Regions from separate parts of the Pseudomonas sp. S1(2024) genome, predicted to be linked through region 3. Evidence: riboswitches for the same ligand, from Rfam matches in the RefSeq annotation. Region 3 holds a riboswitch; each other region holds the start of a gene.
What was found. A riboswitch is a leader RNA that binds a small molecule or an ion and turns the genes downstream of it on or off. The one in region 3 is predicted to bind cobalamin.

Region 1: it holds a riboswitch for cobalamin, as region 3 does, so the genes downstream of both, cobO (cob(I)yrinic acid a,c-diamide adenosyltransferase) here and ACLCGK_RS16185 (CbtB domain-containing protein) in region 3, are expected to answer to the same signal.
Region 2: it holds a riboswitch for cobalamin, as region 3 does, so the genes downstream of both, cobW (cobalamin biosynthesis protein CobW) here and ACLCGK_RS16185 (CbtB domain-containing protein) in region 3, are expected to answer to the same signal.
Region 4: it holds a riboswitch for cobalamin, as region 3 does, so the genes downstream of both, ACLCGK_RS28805 (TonB-dependent receptor) here and ACLCGK_RS16185 (CbtB domain-containing protein) in region 3, are expected to answer to the same signal.

The regions. Positions count from the first base shown of each region.
Region 1 covers NZ_JBKGFP010000125.1:9,021-14,789, forward strand. The annotation lists gene ACLCGK_RS30820 (C40 family peptidase) at 1-436, shown strand, start outside; gene ACLCGK_RS30825 (PQQ-dependent sugar dehydrogenase) at 402-1,748, opposite strand; gene ACLCGK_RS30830 (hypothetical protein) at 2,922-3,500, opposite strand; cobalamin riboswitch at 3,668-3,887, shown strand; gene cobO (cob(I)yrinic acid a,c-diamide adenosyltransferase) at 4,008-4,619, shown strand; gene ACLCGK_RS30840 (cobyrinate a,c-diamide synthase) at 4,616-5,769, shown strand, end outside.
Region 2 covers NZ_JBKGFP010000088.1:20,715-26,483, forward strand. The annotation lists gene cobN (cobaltochelatase subunit CobN) at 1-2,376, opposite strand, end outside; gene cobW (cobalamin biosynthesis protein CobW) at 2,380-3,447, opposite strand; cobalamin riboswitch at 3,547-3,760, opposite strand; gene ACLCGK_RS24370 (hypothetical protein) at 3,859-4,218, shown strand; gene ACLCGK_RS24375 (ATP-binding cassette domain-containing protein) at 4,545-5,769, shown strand, end outside.
Region 3 covers NZ_JBKGFP010000060.1:81,406-87,174, reverse strand. The annotation lists gene ACLCGK_RS16205 (hypothetical protein) at 1-319, opposite strand, end outside; gene ACLCGK_RS16200 (alpha/beta fold hydrolase) at 384-1,268, opposite strand; gene ACLCGK_RS16195 (LysE family translocator) at 1,290-1,910, opposite strand; gene ACLCGK_RS16190 (GNAT family N-acetyltransferase) at 2,044-2,523, shown strand; cobalamin riboswitch at 2,607-2,830, shown strand; gene ACLCGK_RS16185 (CbtB domain-containing protein) at 2,923-3,111, shown strand; gene ACLCGK_RS16180 (CbtA family protein) at 3,121-3,807, shown strand; gene ACLCGK_RS16175 (cobalamin biosynthesis protein) at 3,807-4,193, shown strand; gene cobM (precorrin-4 C(11)-methyltransferase) at 4,225-4,977, shown strand; gene ACLCGK_RS16165 (DUF1272 domain-containing protein) at 5,044-5,286, shown strand; gene ACLCGK_RS16160 (response regulator transcription factor) at 5,506-5,769, shown strand, end outside.
Region 4 covers NZ_JBKGFP010000107.1:47,869-53,637, reverse strand. The annotation lists gene ACLCGK_RS28810 (IS110 family transposase) at 1-346, opposite strand, end outside; gene ACLCGK_RS28805 (TonB-dependent receptor) at 592-2,718, opposite strand; cobalamin riboswitch at 2,827-3,035, opposite strand; gene nhaR (transcriptional activator NhaR) at 3,070-3,963, opposite strand; gene ACLCGK_RS28795 (hypothetical protein) at 4,098-4,337, shown strand; gene ACLCGK_RS28790 (TerC family protein) at 4,367-5,119, shown strand; gene ACLCGK_RS28785 (hypothetical protein) at 5,253-5,429, opposite strand; gene ACLCGK_RS28780 (peptidase C39 family protein) at 5,595-5,769, shown strand, end outside.

The sequences.
Region 1 (5,769 bases), on a different contig from region 3:
GGTTACCTATAGCCAGCCCAGCCCTTCGCCGATTGCCGATGACGTGCTGATGCGTGCCATCGGCCTGGTGGGCACGCCTTATCGCTGGGGTGGCAATACGCCGGACTCCGGTTTCGATTGCAGTGGCCTGATCAAGTACGTCTATCGTGATGCTGCCGGCATAAGCCTGCCGCGTTCGACGCGTGAGATGATCGTAATGCGCGCGCCAACCGTGGATGCCAAGTCGCTGCAGTCCGGCGACCTGGTGTTCTTCGCCACCAGTGGCGGCTCGCAGGTCAGCCATGCGGGCATCTATGTCGGGGAAGGGCGCTTCGTGCATGCACCTTCCAGCGGTGGCACGGTGCGTCTGGACTACCTGTCCAACAGCTACTGGGCCAAGGCTTACCTGCAGGCCAAGCGCGTCATTCCGCAAGGGCATCTGGCGCAGAACCCCTGAGGACAGGCGGGGCTTTGCTCACCCGCCAGACCACGTTGCCGACATCATCGGCTACCAGCACGCCGCCACGCCCGTCGGTGATTACGCCGACCGGGCGCCCTTGGGCCTTGCCATGCTCATCCAGAAAACCGGTAAGCAGGTCTACGGGCTTGCCCGAGGGCTTTCCTGATGGGTCGAACGGCACGAAAATCACCTTGTAGCCACTGTGTGGCTTGCGGTTCCACGACCCGTGCTGGCCCACGAATGCCCCTTGTTCGAAGGGCGGTGGTAGCCCGTTCGGTTCGGCGAATGCCAGCCCTAGCGATGCCGTGTGTGGGCCTACGGCGTAGTCGGGCACCAGCGCCTGGGCAACTTTTTCAGGCGCTGGCGGTTGCACGCGCTCGTCCACGTGGCGGCCGTAGTAGCTATAGGGCCAGCCATAGAAACCGCCGTCCTTCACGGAAGTGATGTAGTCCGGTACCAGATCGCTACCGATCTCGTCACGCTCGTTGACTGCCGTCCACAACGTACCGCTGTGCGGCTCCCAGGCCAGGCCGTTAGGGTTGCGCAGGCCGGTGGCGAACAGGCGGTGCTGGCCGCTGGTGGGGTCCACTTCCCAGATCGCGGCGCGCCCCTGTTCCTTGTCCATACCGTTTTCGCCTACGTTGCTGTTGGAGCCGACCGTCACGAAAAGCTTCTTGCCATCAGGGCTGGCGATCACGTTCTTGGTCCAATGGTGGTTGAGCGGCCCGCCTGGCAACTCGACCACTGGCTGGCCTTCATTGCGAATTTGCATGGCACCGGGCTCATAGTGAAAGCGCAGCAACCTGTCGGTGTTGGCGATATACAGGTCCTTGCCGACCAGCGCCATGCCGAACGGTGAGTTGAGCTCTTCGATGAAGGTTGTACGGATTTCAGCCACGCCGTCGTGGTCGGCATCACGTAGCAGGGTAATGCGGTTTGCGCTAGGTACGCCTGCGCCTGCCCGCTTCATCACCTTCTTCATGACCCAGCCGCGCAGGCCCTTGCCATCTTCGGGCTTGGGCGGGGCATTGGTTTCGGCCACCAGGACGTCGCCGTTGGGCAGCAGGTATAGCCAGCGAGGGTGGTCGAGCCCGCTGGCGAACGCTTTCACCTGAGTGCCTGGTGCTGTCTCGGGCTTGGCGTCCTTGGGCCAGCCCACTGCCGGGGCGATATTCACGGTGGGGAGGGTGGTCTTGACCGGAGCAGGCAGCTGGGGGGTTGGGCCACTACCGTCGAGTACATTCAGCAGGGCGGTTTCGCCGCAGGCAGTCAGGCTGGCGGCCAATAACCAAGGCGTCAGGTGTTTCATGGGGCGGCGTCCTCCTAACAGGGCCTATGAATTGAGAGGTCGGTGACATTCGCCAGGTTCCCGGAACCATCCAACTGCCGTTGCCGTTGCCGTTGCCGTTGCCGTTGCCGTTGCCGTTGCCGTTGCCGTTGCTTTTGCTTTTGCTTTTTAAGCGCGCGGTAGTTCAGGCACCGCCGATTGCGACTTCAGGAGGCCGAGCGAAGGGACTGCGGAGGGAGGTGACGGGCATGGATGCCCGTCAAGCGCTGAGGCCCCATGGATGGGGCCTGCAGCGCGTACTCCCGGGAGCAGGCCCGTAGCGAGGGGACCCCGGAGCGCAGCGTAGGGGCCGGATGATAGGAGCCAGCGTTTTTTGGTTACTTTTTGTCGCGTTTGACAAAAAGTGACCCGCCGTAAGGGCGGAAAGGTGAATAAGCGCCACCTTCGAGAATGAATGTTGACCTTGTTGTTGATGCCCACGCTTGAAAGCGAAGAGCGAAGAGCGAAGAGCGAAGAGCGGAAGAGTACTGGTTTTGATCTCGCGCATAGTCCATTTATGATGGCGACGCTGACTCACCTTTTCGCCCTTACGGCGAGTCACTTTTTGTCAAACGCGACAAAAAGTAACCAAAAAACGCTGCGCTCCCATCATCCGGCCCCTCCGCTACGCTACGGGGTTCCCTCGCGCCGGTCTTGCTCCCGGGAGGACGCGCTGCAGGCCCCATCCATGGGGCCTCAGCGCTTGACGGGCATCCATGCCCGTCACCTCCCTCCGCAAGACCTCTGCTCGGCCTCCTGAAGTCGCGAAGATCAAGATCAAGATCAAGATCAAGATCAAGAGCAAGAGCAAGAGCAAGAGCAAGAGCAAGAGCAAGAGCAAGAGCAAGAGCAAGAGCAAGAGCAAGAGCAAGAGCAAGAGCAAGAGCAAGAGCAAAAATCGTCAGAAACCGCAGTCGTGTAATACCAGTAATCGGAACTGGCTCCTCATGAAGGCTGGGCGTGGGGCACCTGCGGTGGCTCGCTTCACTACGACAGGAGACTTAAATAGGGCTCTGTGGGAGCGGGCGCGCCCGCGAACACCGGCGCAGCCGGTGCCAGCCACCGCGCTGGATTCTTCGCGGGCACGCCCGCTCTCACAACGGCCAAGTCGCGCTTGCGAAACGAGTTCCGGTCCCGGCCCGAGCCGAAGTTGCTTCAAGCCTGCTTGAGCAACAACGCCACCCCCGGGAAATACTGCCCCAGTTCGTTGTGCAACTTGCGATAGGCATACGGGAAGTACCAGGCGATGGCACAGGCGGTATGTTTCTGCAGATCGTCGACCAGGTCCTGCAGTTCCTCGGGGCTGGCATGCTGGCCAGCCTTCCACGGGCTGATGAACAGTGCACCAGCTTTCAACTGGCTGGGGTAGGCCACCTGGCGCGCCAGGGCAGTGGTCTGCTGCAGGGCGTCGGCCATGTCCAGCCGAGCGATTCTTGGCCAGCGCTGACTGACACTGAGGTACAGCGCTTCATCGGCACTGCTGATCGACAGGTCGCAGCGCCCTTCGTGTTCACCTTCGTCGCGCTGCTTCTTGCCGGCAAACTGCTGCAGCGCCGCCAGTTCGGCTTGCCAGGCCGCTGCGGCAAGCAGCCCCGTATTGGCGGCAGCGCCATGCCAGTAAGGTGCTTCGGCATCGCCAGCAAACTGGTTGAAGCGGTCAATACAGTCGCCCCAGCGCTCCAGCACCGGAGCAAGAAACTCCAGGCGCGGGTTGTTGATGATCTGGCCTCGCATGCTGCGCTCTCCTGTTGTAGTTGTGATCGCGTTCAGCTGAAAGTGATGGCTATGTGATATCACTGTATTCAGTGTGGCACAACAAGGTGAAATGGCCATTACCCAGGCGGAGCCTGTTCGGCTGCAAAGCGGCCCGCTTCGATTGACGCTCCCGGTCCAACCCTCTAACCTTCGCGCGTGTTTCAGGTGCCCTGCCAGCCCGTCTGGGCAGGGTGAAACTGGGAAGCCGGTAAGTGCCCGCATGGCGCGATTCCGGCGCTGCCCCCGCAACGGTAGGTGAGTCGCGGCCGCGCAGGGCCACTGGGTGCCAGCACCCGGGAAGGCGCGCAGGCCTGGGCCAAGGCCCGCTCACAAGCCCGGAGACCGGCCTGATACTGCCAACGGCATCACGGAGGGTGATGCGCGGTGCACCGTTGCCTACGGCCACGGCCCCTGCGCGTTCTCCGTCTGCCCGCCTTTTATCTGTCGCCGCGCGTTGCCGCGGGCGCCAGCCAGCGGAGAACCCTGATGAGCGAATCCACCGAACGCGACGAACGCCACCTGGCGCGCATGCAGCGCAAGAAGGCGATCATCGACGAACGCATCGCCAATTCCCCCAACGAATGCGGCCTGCTGCTGGTACTGACCGGCAATGGCAAGGGCAAGAGCAGCTCGGCCTTCGGTATGCTCGCGCGCGCACTGGGCCATGGCATGCAATGCGGTGTGGTGCAGTTCATCAAAGGCCGCAACAGCACCGGCGAAGAGCTGTTCTTCCGCCGTTTCCCCGAGCAGGTGCGCTACCACGTGATGGGCGAGGGCTTTACCTGGGAAACCCAGGATCGCCAGCGCGACATCGCCGCCGCCGAAGCCGCCTGGGCCGTTTCGCGCCAGTTGCTGCAAGACCCTGCCGTGCAGTTCGTGGTGCTCGATGAACTGAACATCGCCCTCAAGCACGGCTACCTCGACCTTGACCAGGTGCTGTCCGACATCCAGGCCCGCCCACCGATGCAGCATGTGATCGTCACTGGCCGTGCCGCGAAACCCGAGATGATCGAGCTGGCCGACACCGTGACCGAAATGGGCATGCTCAAGCACGCGTTCCAGGCCGGTATCCGTGCACAGAAGGGCGTGGAACTGTGAGCCAGCCGCGCCAGTGCCCTGCCGTGCTGATCGCGGCGCCGGCCTCTGGTCAGGGCAAGACCACCGTCACCGCCGCCCTGGCCCGCCTGCACCGCAACCTTGGGCGCAAGGTGCGGGTGTTCAAGTGCGGCCCCGACTTTCTCGACCCAATGATCCTTGAGCGGGCCAGCGGCGCGCCGGTGTACCAGCTCGACCTGTGGATGATCGGCGCCGAGGAAAGCCGCCGCCTACTGTGGGAAGCCGCCAGCGAGGCCGACCTGATCCTGATCGAAGGGGTGATGGGGCTGTTCGACGGCACGCCGTCCAGCGCCGACCTGGCGCGTCACTTCGGCGTGCCGGTACTGGCGGTGATAGATGGCACGGCCATGGCCCAGACCTTTGGCGCCCTGGCCCTGGGCCTGGCACGCTACCAGGCGGACCTGCCGTTTGCCGGTGTGTTGGCCAACCGGGTCGGCAGCCTGCGCCACGCGCAACTGCTGGAAGGTAGCCTGACCGAAGGCCTGCGCTGGTATGGCGGCTTGTCCCGCGAGCGCGGTATAGAGCTACCCAGCCGCCACCTGGGGCTGGTCCAGGCCAGCGAGCTGAACGACCTGGACGCTCGTCTGGATGCCGCTGCCGAAGCGCTTGGCGCCAGTTGCGATGCCGCCTTGCCGCCGCCAGTGACCTTTGCCGAACCCGAGCCGCAAGCCAGTGTCGCCTCGTTGACCGGTGTGCGCATTGGCGTGGCGCGGGACGAGGCCTTTGCCTTCACCTATGGCGCCAACCTCGACCTGCTGCGCAACCTGGGCGCGCAGCTGGAGTTTTTCTCGCCGCTGCATGACCGCGAACTACCAGCAGTGGACAGCCTGTATCTGCCGGGCGGTTATCCCGAACTGCACCACCACGCCCTGGCTGCCAACGCGCCGATGAGCGAGGCGATCCGTGCCCATCACGCCCAGGGCAAACCGTTGCTGGCAGAGTGCGGCGGCATGCTGTACCTGCTCGATGCCCTGACCGACGTGGCCGGCGAGCGTGCCGAGCTGCTCGGCCTGCTGCCGGGCGAAGCGACCATGCAGAAGCGCCTGGCTGCCTTGGCCCTGCAGGCGGTGGAACTGCCGGAAGGCACCCTTCGCGGTCACACCTATCACCATTCGTTGACCAGTACCGTACT
Region 2 (5,769 bases), on a different contig from region 3:
CACGGTGCCGCACAGCGCCTGGTCGATCAACTGCAGCGCCAACAGTTCAAGGCGTTCGCGGGTATCGCCACAGGTGCGCCAAGGCTCGCTGCTCATGGCCTGCAGTTGTTCCGGGCGTGGCCCTTGCCACGGCTGGCCAAGTTCACAATCGAGCGGATCGAAGCCTGGCACCAGCGCCTTGGCCAGGGCCCGTAACAGGCTGGCATTGCCACCGCGACCGTCGCCACGCTCGACCCGTAACAGCGCCAGCAAGGTATCCAGCCGCAGCCGGCCTTCCGGGGACTGGCCGAACACATGCAGGCCATCGCGAATCTGCGATTCCTTCAGGTCGCACAGGTAGGTATCCAGGCGTGGCAGCCATACGGCGGCATCGTCCAGCTGGCCTTCCAGCTGCAGTTCACGGTCAATGTGATTGGCCTTGACCAGTTCGAGAATGTCGCGCTGCAACTCGCGAGCGCGCCGCGGGTCGAGCAGCTGCGCTTCGTAGAACTCGTCGGCCAATTGCTCCAGGTGGCGCAACGGGCCGTAGGTTTCGGCACGGGTCAGCGGCGGCATCAGGTGGTCGATGATCACCGCCTGGGTGCGGCGCTTGGCCTGGGCGCCCTCGCCCGGGTCGTTGACGATGAACGGATAGATGTTCGGCAGCGGGCCGAGCAAGGCGTCCGGCCAGCACTGCGCCGACAACCCGACGCCCTTGCCGGGCAGCCATTCGAGGTTGCCGTGCTTGCCGACATGGATCACCGCGTCGGCGGCAAAGGCATGGCGCAACCAGAAGTGAAATGCCAGGTAGCCGTGCGGTGGCACCAGGTCCGGGTCGTGGTACACCGCGCTGGGGTCCACCTGGTAACCGCGCGCCGGCTGGATGCCGACAAAGGTCAAGCCAAAGCGCAGGCCGGCCACCATCAGCCGGCCACTGCGGTACATCGGGTCCTGCTGCGGCGGCCCCCAGCGTTCCAGCACGGCCTGGCGGTTTGCCTCTGGCAGGCGCTCGAAGGCGGCCTTGTAGTCGGCCAGGCTCAGGCTCTGCGCGCACGGGCGCAGGTCCAGCTGGTCGAGGTCGTTGGTCACGCCACCGAGCAACTGATGGATCAGCTGCGTGCCGCTGCCCGGCAAGTCGGCCAGCGGATAGCCTTCGGCCTGCAGGGCCTTGAGTATGTTCAGCGCGGCCGCTGGCGTGTCCAGGCCAACGCCGTTGCCAATGCGGCCATCCCGGGTCGGGTAGTTGGCCAGCACCAGGGCCACGCGCTTTTGCGCATTCGGCAGGCGCGCCAGTTCGACCCAACGGCGGGCCAGTTCGGCGACAAAGTCCATGCGCTCGGGGTGGGCGCGGTAGCAGACCACGTCGGACTGGCTGCGTTCGCTGCGCCAGGCCATGTCCTTGAAACTGACCGGGCGGGTGATGATGCGCCCGTCCAGTTCGGGCAGGGCAATGTGCATGGCCAGGTCACGCGCCCCCAGGCCCTGCTCGCTGGCTTCCCAGCCGGGCTGGTTGTCTTGCGCGCAGATGGCCTGCAGCACCGGGATGTCGCGACGGAACGGGCGCAGGTTGGGGCGCTCCGGGCTGGACAGGGCAAAGCCGGTGGTGTTGACCAGCACTTCGGCACCCACCTCGTCCAGCCAGGCTTCGACCTGCTCCAGGCAGGCGCTTTCCTTGAGGCTGGCCACGGCGATCGGCAACGGGTTGAGCCCGGCGGCCTGCAGGCGCTGGCAGAACACATCGATGAACGCGGTATTGGCCGCCTGCAGGTGCGAGCGGTAGAACAACAGTGGCGCCACCGGCTGCTCGGGGTGCCACTGCGGGTACCAATCCTCCAGCGTGGCGCTGCCCTTGGCCGGGTGATACACGGCAGTGCGCGGCAGCGGCTGCGGCTCGTCCCAGGCATAGTCGCGGCCCAGCCACTGGCTGGCCAGGCAGTTGAACAGGTTGATGGCGTTGGCCTTGCCGCCCTGGCGCAAGTAGTGCCAAAGGCGTTCGGCCTGCTCGCCGCTGACACTGCCCAGGCTGGTCAGCTCCGGGTCGGGGCGGTCGTCACCCGGCACCAGGATCAGCTGCACGCCACGGCCGGCCAACTCGACCAACTGCTCGACGCCATAGCGCCAGTAGCCGACGCCGCCGTGCAGCGACACCAGGATGACTTTGGCATGGCGCAGCACCTGGTCGACGTACAGGTCGACCGAGGCATGGTTCTGTACCTGCATCGGGTTGGCCAGGCGCAGGCTGGGGTAATCCTCGGGCAATTGCTCGGCGGTATCGGCGAGCAATGCCAGGTGCGAATCGCCGCTGCAGAGAATCACCAGCTCGGCGGGCGTCTGGCCGAGGTCGGCAATGCTGTCATCCGGCACGAAGCCGCCGGGCTGGGTCCGCAGCAGGTGCATGCGTCAGGCGCCCAGTGCCTGGCGCAGGCGCGCTTCCAGCTGGGCGGCGTCAAGGTCCTGGCCAATCAGCACCAGGCGTGTGATGCGCGGCTCGTCGGCGCGCCAGGCGCGGTCGAAGTGCTTGTCGAAACGGGTACCCACGCCTTGCACCAGCAGGCGCATCGGCTTGCCCGGGATGGCAGCGAAGCCTTTGGCGCGCAGGATGCCGAATTCCACCACCAGCTGGGTCAGGGCATCGAGCAGCAGGCTTTCGTCGGCTTCGGGCAGGTCGATGGAGATGGAGTCGAAGGCGTCGTGGTCATGATCGTCATGGTCATCGCCGTCATGATGCGAATCGTGGTGGGTACGGCGGCCATCGATGTGCGCCTCGGACTCGGCGCCCACGCCCAGCAGCACCTCCAGCGGCAGCTTGCCGCTGCTGGCCTCGATCACCTTGACCGCCGGCGGCAGTTCTTCAGCCACCTCGGCGCGGACCTTGGCCAGGCCTTCGGCGTCGATCAGGTCGGCCTTGTTCAGCACCACCAGGTCGGCGCTGGCCAGCTGGTCGGCGAACAGTTCGTGCAGCGGCGACTCGTGGTCCAGGTTGGGGTCGAGCTTGCGCTGGGCATCGACCTGGTCCGGGTAGGCGGCGAAGGTGCCGGCGGCCACCGCAGGGCTATCGACCACCGTGATCACCGCGTCGACGGTGCAGGCATTGCGGATTTCTGGCCACTGGAAGGCTTGCACCAGCGGTTTGGGCAGGGCCAGGCCGCTGGTTTCGATGAGGATATGGTCCAGGTCGCCACGGCGTGCCACCAGCTCGCGCATCACCGGGAAGAACTCTTCCTGCACGGTGCAGCACAGGCAGCCGTTGGCCAGCTCGTAGACGCGGCCGGTGGCTTCTTCTTCGGTGCAACCGATGCTGCACTGCTTGAGGATTTCGCCGTCGATGCCCAGTTCGCCGAACTCGTTGACGATCACCGCAATGCGGCGGCCCTGGGCGTTGTCGAGCATGTGGCGCAGCAAGGTAGTCTTGCCCGAGCCGAGGAAGCCGGTGACGATGGTGACGGGGAGCTTGGCCAGTGTTTTCATGTCGCATTGCCCTTGGCAGATTGGCGCGGGCATGCAGGACGACAGCCGCAGGCCAGGCCGGCCGGGCTTGTTCGCCACCGGATCACCCCGCCCGGTTGAAAGTCGAAAACGTGACGAGGCAGGTCTCCTGGCTCGCACCGTTCCATGTACCCGCTGGTGCAGCGGGCTGGCGGGATGACGCCTTCCCGCGCGCGGGCGCAGTGGCTGTGTCGATCCGTTGTCGGTGCTTACAGTTGCGGGGGCAGCCGCGGCTTGTACCGCGTTCCCGTCTTAGCTTCGGCCTGGCCGAAGAACCTCGAAGTGGCAAGGCTACGCAGTGGCTGGCGGGTGGTCAACCATTGCTGTCGGGCTGGCCGACAGCAAGTGGCGCAACTGCGTTACAGTGGTGGCTTTGAGCAGCGAGGCCCACCGGTGAAACCCCTGAACAAGCGCGATATGGCACGCCTGGAGCGTGAACTGGTGGTTTGCCTGACCGAAGCCTGCGAAACCGCCAAGGCGGAGATCGTCGGTTTCAGCTGGCTTACCCATCGTCTCGCGCCCGAGAATTTTCCGGCCAGCCTGCGTATTACCTGGGTGTTCGAGCGAGAGGCCGACAAGGCCGCCGCCGTGGCGGGCGACGCGAAGGTGCGCATGCTGGCACTGACAGGCCTTGCGCTGGAGCAGGCCGGCATTCAGCTGGATCATCCGGCCTGGCATGTGCGGTTTGACAGTGAAGAGGCCTGCCAGCAGAGCCACGGGGGCGACTGGACCAGGCGCTTGATGGGGCGCTGAACCAGGGGCATGCGCGGCCCTGGCTCTTGTAGGAGCGGCCTTGTGTCGCGATAGGGCTGCGAAGCAGCCCCAGGGTTTCAGCATAGTGGCACAAATTGCTGGGGCTGCTTCGCAGCCCTATCGCGACACAAGGCCGCTCCTACAGCGCACGCGGCGCACTCGCGGAATCTGTTTTCCCGCGACAACGATGCCTCTATCCGTTAGGCTACGCATTCCCCTGTCACGAGGTGTTCGTCCAATGCGCCATTGATGCCGCCGTCCCTTCGACGGCCAGTCTTCAGCCTCCGGCTCGCTCCGGAGATGTCGCGGCATTGGTGGAGTTGTGCATGACGAACACGTCGATCCTGACGCTGGACAGCGTCTCCTTGGCCTTGCCTGACGGCAGGCTGTTATTTACCGACCTCAGCGAAACCTTCGACCAACGCCGCACCGGCCTGGTCGGGCGCAACGGTGTGGGCAAGAGCCTGCTCGGGCAGGTACTTGCCGGCCAGCGCGAACCAAGCAGCGGCCAGTGTCGGCGCCTTGGGCGCATCCATCTTCTGGACCAGCAGGTGATCGAGCACAGCGCCACGGTCGCCGACCTGGCCCAGGTGGGCGCGGTGCTCGCTGCGCTGGAGCGCATCGAGCAAGGCAGCGTCGCACCCAGTGACTTCGACACCGTCGGCGAACGCTGGGATATCCGCGAGCAATTGCAGGGGCACCTGCAACGCCACGGCCTGGGCCAGCTCGACTGGCACCAGCCCGCCCACAGCCTGAGCGGTGGCCAGGCCATGCGCGTGGCGCTGGTCGGCGCCTGGCTCAGCGAAGCGGACTACCTGATCCTCGACGAACCGAGCAATCACCTGGACAGCAACGCCCGCGCCCAACTGCTGAGCATGATCGAAGCCTGGGACCGGGGCTTGCTGGTGATCAGCCATGATCGCAGCCTGCTCGCGCACATGACGCGCATCGTCGAATTGTCCAGCCTGGGCTTGCAGGCCTATGGCGGCAACTACAGCTTCTATTCGGCCCAGAAAGCCAGCCAGACGGCGCTGGCCCAACAGCAACTTGCCCGGCTGAAACAGGAGCAGCAACGCCAGGCGCGCGAACTGCAGCGCCAGCGCGAAGACCTGGAACGTCATCAAGCCCGCGCCGGGCGCAACGCCAGGCACGCCAACCAGGCCAAGATCCTGGTCGACCGCCAGCAGGAACGCAGCCAGGCCACTGCGGGCAAGCAGTGCCGCGACCATCGCGACGCCCGGCAGACGCTGCAGGGCAAAGTGCGTGACGCCGCTCACGAAGTCGAGCAGGACTGCGCCATTACCCTGCATGCACCCACGCCGCAGCGTCATCCGGGCCGCGAAGTGCTGGCCTTGCAGGCGCTGCACCTACCCCGCGGCACGCGCAAACCATTGAACCTGCGCTTGTGCCTGGGCCAGCGGGTGGGCCTGGTCGGCGCCAATGGCAGTGGCAAGTCCACCCTGCTCAAGCTGATGAACGGCGAGTTGCCAGCACCGCCCGACAGCCTGCGCCTCAGTGGTGAAACCGCCCTGCTTGACCAGCACTGCAGCG
Region 3 (5,769 bases):
ACGCCCCTCGGCCGAATTTCGCCTCGTCGCTTTCTCCCGGATGGCTGATGGGCCGGACAAGGTCGCTGACCTGGCGCAATATGTCGTCCAGACGATCCGCCGGCAAACTGGTGTCATGCACGATGAAGAAGTCGATGTCCGAAACAGGCGAAACCTCGCATCGGCCATAGGAGCCCACGCTGACCACAGCCAGAGGTGAACGCCCCGCCAGCGGTGCAAGCGTGCTGTACAGGGCCTGCCTGAGTGACTCGATTGACTTGCAGGAGTAGTCGTAGCGTTTTTGCAGATACGATGGCTGTAGCAGGGTCTTGCTGGTCATGTTCGTACGCTCGGGCAAAGCCCAAGATTACTCACGCCTTTGCGCCCGATGCTGTCTGGAAAAACTATCCCGCCGGTCCCTGCAGCAGGAAGGCCTGCACTTGTTCGGCGCACGCCTCAGGATGCTCCTGCATGAAGCAGTGCCCACCTGCAACCTGCCTGCCGCTGACCTGAGGGTTGAGCGCCACCAGGCGATTCACCGAATGCGGTACGAAGGGGTAGGTGTGCTCGCCGTACAGCACCCGCGTGGGCGTACGGATTGCCGCCAGGCTCGCCCACATGCGCTTGGGGAACGAACTGAATATTTCCACTTCGCGGCTGGGCCGGCACTTGAGTACCACCGCTTCGCCACAGTCGCCAATGGCATGCTCCACGTAGGCCCGCAGCGCCGCATCGGCCCACCCCTTGAAGATACCCCGCCCATGCAGCGAAGCCAGGGCTGCCTCGCGGTCGGGCCAGTGGCTGCGACGGCTGGCAGCCTTGCGCGCCAGGGCATGGCGCTGGTGCAAGCCGACCAGGGCTGCCATCCCCATCACACCCAGCATGCGCCGGCTGAACAGTACCGGGTCGAGCAGCACGGCACGCGTGAACAGTTGCGGTTCACTGGCCAGGATCAGGCCGGTGAGCACGCCACCGAAACTGTGCCCGACGGCAAAGCGCGGTACGTCACCATACTCGCCTCGCCCGGCTGCAAAAGCCTCCACCGCCAGCGCAGCGGTCCGGTTCCAGCCACGGAACACCCCGCCATGGTCGCTGTCACCATGGCCCTGCACATCGCTGAGCCACAGGTCGAAATGTTCGCCCAGGCGCATCAGCAATGGCTGGTAGGCCAGGCAGCAGAAGCCGTTGCCGTGCAGAAAATGCAGTAACGGCTTGCCACTGGCCGGGGTTCGCCAGCCCCGCAGGGTGAAGCCTTCGGCGCATTCGTGAGACCAGGGGATCAACTGCATCGGCTTACTGTACTCGCGGGGTCAGGAAAACGCTGATTCTACAAACAGCAGCGGGTACAGTGAAATCACCAGCAACAAGGCCATCAGGACATTGAACAGCATCAGCCAGCGCGGGTTCTGCAACAAGTTGCGCAGGGCGCTGCCGAACATCACCCACACCCCGACGCTCGGCAGGTTGACCAGGGCGAACAAGGCGGCAATGACAATGACGTTGGTCACATAGCCCTGCGCCGGCGTGTAGGTGGTGATTGCCCCGACTGCCATCACCCAGGCCTTGGGGTTGACCCACTGGAATGCCGCCGCTCCCCAGAAGCCCAGCGGTTTGCGGGCACTGGACGAAGCTGTGCCGACCGGCCCGGAGGTGGCGATCTTCCAGGCCAGGTACAGCAGGTAGGCGGCACCGGTGTAACGCAATACCGTATACAGCGCCGGCCAGGCTTTGAACACCTCGCCCAGGCCCAGGCCGACAGCCAGCACCATCACCATGAAACCGACACTGATGCCCAGGGCGTGCGGGATCGAGCGACGCACACCGAAATTCACCCCGGAGGCAAGCAGCATGGTGTTGTTGGGGCCAGGAGTGATGGAAGACACGAAGGCGAACAGCACGAAGGCGGTCAGCAGGTCGGCAGAGGCAAGCATGGCAGGCAATCCACTTTTTTTATGGGTGCTGTCACACTAACGGAGTCGCCCTCTTCTGCGACCGATACAGTTTCACTAAATTGTGTAGATACACATCGCTGTACCGCTACCATCAGATCAAGGAAGCCGTCCCATGAGCCTCACCATCCGTCCTGCCGTTCGCGCCGACGCCGAGCAGATACTTGCCTTCATCACCGAGCTGGCAGAGTACGAACGCGCCCGCCACGAGGTGATCGCGAGCGTTGCCGATATCGAGCACAGCCTTTTTGGCGAGGGCAGCACCGTGCATAGCCTGATGTGCGAGCGCGATGGCCGGGCAATCGGCTTTGCCGTGTATTTCTACAGCTACTCGACCTGGCTCGGCCGCAACGGCATCTACCTGGAAGACCTGTACATAACGCCCGAGCAGCGCGGCGACGGTGCCGGGCGGCAATTGCTGCGGCATATCGCCCGCGAGGCGGTGGCGAAGAATTGCGGACGGCTGGAATGGAGCGTACTGGACTGGAACGAGCCGGCTATCGGCTTCTATCAGAAGCTGGGGGCCGAAGCGCAGGATGAGTGGGTGCGCTACCGACTGGACGGGGACAAGCTGGCGGCGTTTGCCCGAGGCTGACCGGGCGCGCGTTCCCTCCCACAGGGTAGCCGGAGCGCCCGCAAACGATTCTGGCAATTGACGCCAGCCCCGCCCCATGGTCTCCTTATGCCTCGCGTTCAGGTGCCCCCGATGGGGGTGAAACGGGAAACCGGTGCGTCACAGGCCCTCCAGCAGGGCCGGACAAGGCCGGTGCTGCCCCCGCAACGGTAAGCGAGCGAAGCGTCTGTACCACTGTGCCTGATCCCCGGCATGGGAAGGTGACGCTTTCCAGGAGCCTGGCTCCTCCTCGCAAGCCCGGAGACCGGCCTGGCGTTCATGAACACCCCGCGGTGGGCGGGCGCTGTTGCATTCCCCTGGGCTGCCACGCTCGGGGCTGCCGCGCTTGCCCGTTGCCCACAAAAAGCAGAGGAACGCGTCATGCCCGTCACCAGCGCCAAGCAACACAGCATTACCACCCCCGTCACCCTCAGCCAGCGTGTCGTCATCGCCATCGGCGCCAGCCTGCTGGGCCTGTGCCTGGTGTACTTCGCCGGCTTTTCGCATATCGAGGCCGTGCACAACGCCGCCCACGACACCCGCCACAGCGCCGCATTCCCCTGCCACTGAGTACGCCCGATGATCACACGCATTGCCCGCACCGCGGGCTTCAGCGGGTTGCTGGCGGCCTTGCTGCTGACCTTGCTGCAGAGCTTTTGGGTCGCCCCGCTGATTCTCGAGGCAGAAACCTACGAATCCTCGGCCCCCGTCGCCGAGCACGAGCATGCCGGCGAAGTGGCAGCGCATGAACACAGCGCCGAGGCCTGGGCACCTGAAGACGGCTGGCAGCGAGTGCTGTCCACCACCGGCGGCAACCTGGTGGTCGCGGTCGGCTTCGCCCTGATTCTCACCGCCCTGTACAGCCTGCGTGAACCCAAGCGAGCCGGCACCGGCGCACTCTGGGGCCTGGCCGGCTTCGCCGTGTTTTGCCTGGCCCCGACCCTGGGCCTGCCGCCGGAACTGCCAGGTACTGCCGCAGCCGACCTGGGGCAACGCCAGGCCTGGTGGATCGGCACCGCCAGTGCCACCGCGCTGGGCCTGGCCCTGCTGGTGTTCGCTCGCCACTGGTTGCTGAAGGCGCTGGGCGCTGTGCTGCTGGTCATTCCCCATGTGATCGGTGCGCCGCAACCCGAGGTGCACGAGAGCCTGGCCCCCGCCGCCTTGGAAACCCAGTTCAAAGTGGCCTCCTGGCTGACCAACGCCGCATTCTGGCTGGCCCTGGGCCTGCTCAGCGCCTGGCTGTTCCGGCGCTCCAGCCAGGCCTGATGCCTGCCTTCTACGCCGGCTTCGGCTGTCGTCGGGGTTGCCCGGCGGATACGCTGGAAATCTTGCTGCGCCAGGCCCTGGCCACCCAGGGCCTGGCGTTGGCCGACCTGCAAGGCATCGCCAGCATCAGCCTGAAGGCCGACGAGCCCGGCTTGCAGCAACTGGCCGAACGCCTCGGCCTGCCTTTGGTGTTGTACGATACCGCGCAGTTGCAACCCTACGAACCCCGACTCAGCCACCGTTCCGCCGCTGCCCATGCCCACTGTGGCTGCTGGGGCGTGGCGGAGAGTGCGGCACTGGCCCTGGCCAGCCAGCGGGTTGGCACCGCCAGGTTGCTGCTGACGCGCAAGGTACTGGGCCCGGCTACCCTCGCCCTGGCCTGTTGAACGCTTCCCCTCTTTCCTGCAAGGACTTTCCATGACGGTCTACTTCATCGGCGCCGGCCCCGGCGACCCGGAACTGATCACGGTCAAGGGCCAACGGCTGATCCGCCAGTGCCCGGTGATCATCTATGCCGGCTCGCTGGTGCCGGCCGCCGTGCTCGAGGGCCACCAGGCCGAGACCGTGATCAACAGTGCCGAACTGCACCTGGAGCAGATCATCGCCGCCATGCGCAGTGCGCATGAGCAAGGCCAGGATGTGGCTCGGGTACACAGTGGCGACCCCAGCCTGTACGGCGCCATCGGCGAGCAGATCCGCCATCTGCAAACGCTGGGCATCGATTACCAGATCATCCCCGGGGTCACCGCTACAGCGGCCAGCGCCGCCCTGCTCGGCTGCGAACTGACCCTGCCCCAGGTAGCTCAGACCGTTATCCTCACCCGCTATGGTGACAGCTCGCCGATGCCGCCCGGCGAGCAGCTGGGCGACCTGGCGCGCCATGGCAGCACCCTGGCGATTCACCTGGGGGTCAAGCACCTGTCGCGTATCGTCGAAGAACTGCTGCCGCACTACGGCACGCACTGCCCGGTGGCGGTGGTGCATCGTGCCACCTGGCCGGACCAGGACTGGGTGCGCGGTACCCTCGGCGATATCGTGGAACGCGTCGCGGCCAAGGATTTCCGGCGCACGGCGCTGATCCTTGTGGGCCATGTGCTGGGCGACACACCGTTTGCCGAATCGGCCTTGTATCGCGCCGGGCACGCCCACCTGTATCGCCCTGGCGACTGAGCATTGCCAGGTTCGCCGCAGGCGTAGCAGACTCCGGTTTCCCGCCTGCAAACAGGAGTCATGCCCATGCTGGACCTACGCCCAAACTGCGAGTGCTGCGATACCGACCTGCCGGGTGACAGCCCCGATGCGCTGATCTGCTCCTTCGAATGCACCTTCTGCCGCACCTGCGCCGAAACCCGTTTCCAGGGCCGCTGCCCGAACTGCACCGGCCAGTTGGTGGCACGCCCGACACGGGTCGGCCAGGCACTGGCCAACAACCCCGCCTCAACCCAGCGCGTGAGCAAATCACACTCCGCCTGCGCATGACGACTACAAAAACAGGCATCGCCGCTTTGCCAGGGTGATGTCTTTCCCACTTTTTGTAGGACTTTTCAACAACAAGCACGTGGACTTTCAACACTTCTATACTCGGCATTACCAAATTTCGGGAATGGTCGTATCGTGCAGCGCTTCCGATAACCCCACTTGCAGACGTATTCCTGAGTGATCCAGGAAGCGGACCACATCCTGACAGGAGTTTTCTTCATGACTACCGTGCTGATCGTCGACGACCACCCCATCGTCCGGCTGTCCTTGCGCATGTTGCTCGAACGCGAGCGCTTCCGTGTTGTCGGCGAGGTCGGCAATGGCAGCGAGGTGGCGCAGGTGGCCCGCGACCTGCGACCGGATGTGGTAATTCTCGACATCGGCCTGCCCGGCCTGGATGGCATGGAAGTGATAAAGCGCCTGCAATGCCTGGAGCCGGCGCCCAAGATCATGGTGCTGACCGGCCAGGCCACCGACCTGTAT
Region 4 (5,769 bases), on a different contig from region 3:
GAAGGTCCTCGCCCTCATTTTTTAAAAAACGGGACAGCAACCGCGCATCTGAGGGGTCGGTTTTAACCCGTCCTCCAACACTTTTCCGGTAGTTGCTCAATTGAAAACCATCGATGACATAGACCTCGAAGCCTAGGCTGTGGGCCAATTCAACCAGGTCCAAGTGATAGACATTGGTCGCCTCAACAGCGATAGCGGTGTTGAGGGATTGTTGCTTGAGCCACCTTCTGATCTCGAGTTTGGAGTTTTTCAGCCTGATGATCTCGTCACGATCATCGTGGTGGATAACCAGCTCAGCTTTCGCGACATCCGCACCCACGATCAACTTACCTACCTGCATTGCCATGGGCGGCTCCTCACGTTATGGTTTTTCGGCTTGAAGGGGTTTCACCAAGAGGCGCTGGCTTGCTTCTATCGTCGCTTGCAAACGATGCATTCTTTATCGGCGCTTTGGTGGAAGGGGTGGGGCGATGTCTCCCACGGTCTGTACTGCTGTGAACAGTCAGATTCGGGCATTTAGTCCCACCACCCCTTCAAGTCTAACCATACAAGCGGGCAAGCCCGCGAAGAGGCCGGTGCAGGCAGTGCAGGTCAGAAGCTGTAATCCACCGTCGCAAAGTACGACCGTGGCATCCCCATCAGCCACTGCTGGCCACTGAACGCCGACTGCACATACTCACGGTCGAACAGGTTGTTCAACTGCAACCCCAGCCGCACATCCGGCAACACCTGCCAGCCGATGTCGGCATCCACCACGGTGTAGCCGGGGGCGCTCTGGGTGTTGGCGGTATTGGCGTAGCGCTCGTCCACATAACGCGCGCCAATGCCGGCCTTCAGCTGCTGGCCGAAGCCTTTGCTCAGCCACAGGTTGGCGGTACGCCGCGGGACATTGGCCGGGCGATTGCCCGCACGATCCTGCGCCATGCCGCCGACCATTTCGTCGAAGTCGTCATACCTGGCGCGCACGATCGCCGCGTTGGCCGACACCTGCCACTGGTGCGCCAGCGCCAGTTCCAGGGTTGCCTCCAGGCCGTCGGACGTCTGCTGGCCAGCCTGCTGCTTCTCGTGGGTGACCGGGTCATCCACCAGCAGCTTCTTCTTGACGATGTGGTAGGCCGCCAATGTCCATTCGCCACGCCCTTCCCAGAAGCGCTGCTTCAGGCCCACTTCGGTCTGCCTGGCCTCGGTCAGGTCGTAGTGCATCTGGTTGGCGCTGAGGCTGATGAGGTTGTCGACCCCATCCTCGCTGGTGGAGTACTGGCCATACAGCGACAGGTCGTCGCTGACCGCGAGCACCAGCCCGGCACGCCAGTTGCCGCCTTGCAGGCTGCGGTCGCTGCGGCTGTCGGTGGTCAGTTTTTCCTGGTCGATGTGGTTCTGGTCGCGGCGCACGCCGGTGACCAGCGACAGGCGATCGCTCAACTGCAGGCGGTTTTCGGCAAACAGGGCAAAGGTGTGGGTGGTGGACAGCGTTTGCGGGCGCAGCGGCGAGGCGCTGTGGAACCAACCCGGTTGTGGCTGCCAAGGGTTGACGTAGTCACCGCCCACATCGTTGTAGGGCGCGTTGCTGTCAACGTTGAAGCGGACCTTGTTGTACTCGGCGCCGACCACGGTCTTGCTGGCCAGGCCAAACAGCCTGTGGTCGAGGGTGAAGGCCTGTCGGTCGCCGAACTGTTCCTGGTTGTGCTTGATCTGCAGATAGCTGCCGCGCAGCAGCTGCTGGCGCCCTGCATCCCAGCTGTACTCCTCGGCATTGCGCCAGTGACGGCGGCTCTTGATGTAGTACAGCTGGTTGCTGGCGCTGAGGTGATCGTTCAACGTCCAGTCGGTATTCAGGCGTGTCCATTCATCGACGTAATGCTGCACGTCGTCCTGCACGTTGTAGTTCTTCTTGCGCAGGCTGCTGCGGTAGTGGCCGTCGATCAGCGGGGTGCCGTAGTAGTTGGCAGGCTGCGCATCGCCACGGTCGTGGGCGAGGGTGAAGCTGAGGTCGTCGCTGGCATCGAAGCGCAGCGCGGCGCTCAGCGCCAGGCTGCGTGACGGGGTGCGGTCGACCCAACCGTTACCGGTTTGCTGGTTCAGGGCCAGGCGGTAGCTCAGGCGCTCACCGAGGCTGCCGCCGCTGTCCAGGCCGAGCTGCTGGCGGTCCCACGAACCATAGCCCAGGCGCAGGTGGTTGCGTACCTCGCCGGCAAACGGCTTTTTCGGGATCACGTTGACCACCGCCCCGGTGGCGCCTTCGCCATACAGCACCGAAGCCGGGCCGCGAATGACATCGATGCGCTCGACCATCCACGGGTCGACCGGGAACGTCTGGGTGCCGGCACCGGTGTACAGGCGTGCGCCGTCGAACAAAGTCATCACCGAGCCGTGCCCGGTAAAGCCGCGGGCGGACAGCCCCGTGCCGCCGTCGCCCGGGGAGCCGATGTAGCTGATGCCCGGTGAGCGGGTCACCGCGTCCTGCACGGTGAGGTTGTTGCGCTGCTGGATCTGCTCGGCGCTGATGCTGCTGGTGCTGGCCGGTGTCTCCAGGGCGCTGAGGCCCAGGCGCGAACCAGCCTGGGTCGGTGTGGCCAGGTCGATGGCGTGGCTGTCGAGCGTGCCGGTGATGGCCGTGGAAGGCAGGGCCAGTGGTTGTCGCTCGAGGTCATCGGCCAGGGCCGGCAGGGAAACGGCCAGGCAGGCCGCCAGGGGGTGAAGCTTGAAAATACGGGACATGTCGTTCCACTACTGCAGGAATGAATGGATCCCGGTGGAAAACACGCAAAGGCGCACCGTGCACGCAGGCGCACGCACGGATACCGGCCTGCGCCCGCCCACCGCGGGTTGCCAAGTGAAGCTCCAGGCCGGTCTCCGGGCTTGCGAGGGGCATGAAACCTTCACCTTCCCATGCAAGTGCACAGTGGTATCTCGAAGGGTTCGCTCGCTTACCGTTGCGGGGGCAGCGCCGGACTTGTCGTGGGCAACACGACGCACCGGCTTCCCGTTTCACCCTGCGCGCGGCGGCGCAGGGCACCTGAAACTGGCGGGCATATGACCATTGAAACGCGGGGGCGTCAATTCTGCCTGTTACCAGTGAAACAACTCTCGTCGTGCCCCCTCGGTAATCGCCACGATTCCCGGGTGCTTGACCTTGCGCTCCACCGAAATGGCATAGAACGACTCATGCACCGCCTCGGTCTGCCCGATCAGCTCCACGCCATATTGGCGGCACACCTCCTCGGCGATCACGCTGGGCGCGACGAAGATGCCGCTGCCCGACTGCCCGAATGCCTGCATCAAGGCACTGTCATCGAACTCGCCCACGATGCGTGGCTGCACCTGCTGCTCACCCAGCCAGCGCAGCAGGCGGCTGCGTACCACGGTCTCCTGCCCGGGGATAAGCAATGGCGCATCCTGCAGGCAGGCGGGGAAGGGGCCTTCCAGGCGGTGTGCCAGCGCCGGGGTGGCGAAGAAGCTCAACCCACACTCGCCCAATTTCTGGCTATAACCCTTGATGTCCAGGTGGCTGGGCATGGGGCTGTCGGAAATCACCAGGTCCAGGCGCTGGATCGCCAGGTCGGCCAGCAGCCGTTCGAGCTTGTCTTCGCGGCAGTTGATACGCAGCACGTCGTCCAGCTCCATGGTCGGTGCCAGCAGGCGGTAGACGATGGACTTGGGTACCACGTCCGCCACGCCCACGCGGAACAGGATCTGCTCCTGCGGGCCGGCCCGCAGCATGGCCTCCAGCTCGCTTCCCAGCTGGAACATCTGCTCGGCATAGATCAGCGTCTGGCGCCCGGTTTCGGTCAGTTCCAGCTGGCGCCCCACGCGCTGGAACAGCTCCAGGCCATAGGTCTGCTCGAACAGGCTGATCTGACCGCTGATGGTTTGCGGGGTCAGGTTCAACTGTTCGCTGGCGCGGGCGATGCTGCCGGTCTTGGCCACGGCCCAGAAGTAGTGCAACTGCCGATAGTTGAGCATCGGTATCGTTCCGGATTCGTAAAAACCGAAGTATAACCGCTGAAAATACGAATTTTCCGGATGTGTTGCGCTCTTTAGAATGCGACTCCATCAGGCGCCGTGTGCGCCGCCGGAACATGAAAAGCGAGGAACCCATGCTGCAACTAAAATCCATCGGCACGCCGCTGGTGCTGGCCTTGGCCCTGTTCACCCTGGCCGGTTGCGAGCAGGCCGAGAAATCCGCCCAGCAGATGCTCGACCAGGCCGCGCAGTCGGCCAAGCAGGCCATCGACGACACCAACAAGGCCGCACAGCAGGCGTTGAGCGAGGCCATCGGCAGCGAAGGGCAAAAGCCCAAGGACGCCGACAACAAAGAAGACACCCAGGAAATCTGACCCCCAACCGCTGCTGCAGGATTTGAACAATGGAATACTTGCTGGAACTCGTCGCTAGCCCTACCGCCTGGGTTGCCCTGGCTACGCTGGTGGCCATGGAAGTCGTGCTGGGCATCGACAACCTGATCTTCATCTCCATCCTGACCAACAAGCTGCCGGTGGAGTACCGCTCCAAGGCGCGCCGTATCGGTATCAGCATGGCCCTGGTCATGCGCCTGGCCTTGCTCAGCACGGTGGCCTGGATCGTCCAGCTGACGGACCCGGTGTTTGAAGTATTCGGCAATGCCTTCTCCTGGAAGGACGTGATCCTGATTGCCGGTGGCCTGTTCCTGCTGTGGAAGGCGACCAAGGAAATCCACGAGAACGTCGACCCGCACGGGGCCAAGGAAGAAGCCAAGGTGTCGTCGACGGTTACCCTGGGCTTTGCCGCGGCGATCTTCCAGATCCTGTTGCTGGACATCGTCTTCTCGGTCGACAGCATCATCACTGCCGTGGGCATGACCGAGCACCTGCCTATCATGATCATTGCCGTTATCACTGCCGTGATCGTCATGATGGTGGCCGCCGACCCGTTGGCCAACTTCATCAACGACAACCCGACCGTGGTGATGCTGGCCCTGGGCTTCCTGATCATGATCGGCATGACGCTGATCGCCGAAGGTTTCGGCGCCCATGTACCGAAGGGTTATGTGTACGCGGCCATGGCCTTCTCGACGGCAATCGAGATCCTCAACATCCTGGCCCGTCGGGCACGGTTGAAGCGTGAGGCGGCTGAAGGTTGATGTAAAAAAATGCGGGGCGCTCGCGCCCCGTTCGCGGGCTTGCCCGCTCCCATAGGTGCCGCGTCAGCCAGATAGCTACGCGGCCCCAGTGGGAGCGGGCAAGCCCGCGAATGGGGGTAGGGAAAATCTTTAGTCAGTGCACCCCGGCATGCCGCCGCGACCGGCGCACAGGCTGTGGCTTGGCGGGGGCCTGCGGTGGCAGGTGGTGGTGGGAATGACGCCGCACGATACGCAGTACACCCCATAGCATGGCGGCTGCAACGCTCAGCCACATGCCAACCAGCATGAGGATTGCCATGGTCAGGCTCATCTGTGCCTCCATCTCTACGGGCCGCGCTCGGTCGCCGACGCTGGCCTTCCAGACACTGCTTTAGTCTAGTCTTTCGCCTGTGACGTTCCATTGACCAAAGGTCTATTGCTTGGTCCGATTTGCTCCTAAGCGGTGTCGGACTATACCCGCGCCGCTGTCCGACCTATGATCGGTGGCCAGAGCCGGGCGCTGCCTGCCCGGCGTTGGAGCAAGCGAGTGTCCATGCAGCAACCTTCCTTCAAGACCATCCCTCGTCGGCTGCTGGCTGCCTGCCTGGTTGCAGCCAGCCTGGCCGGTTGCGCCAGCGCACCCTCCGGCAACCTCAAGGGCCTGCCGCAGC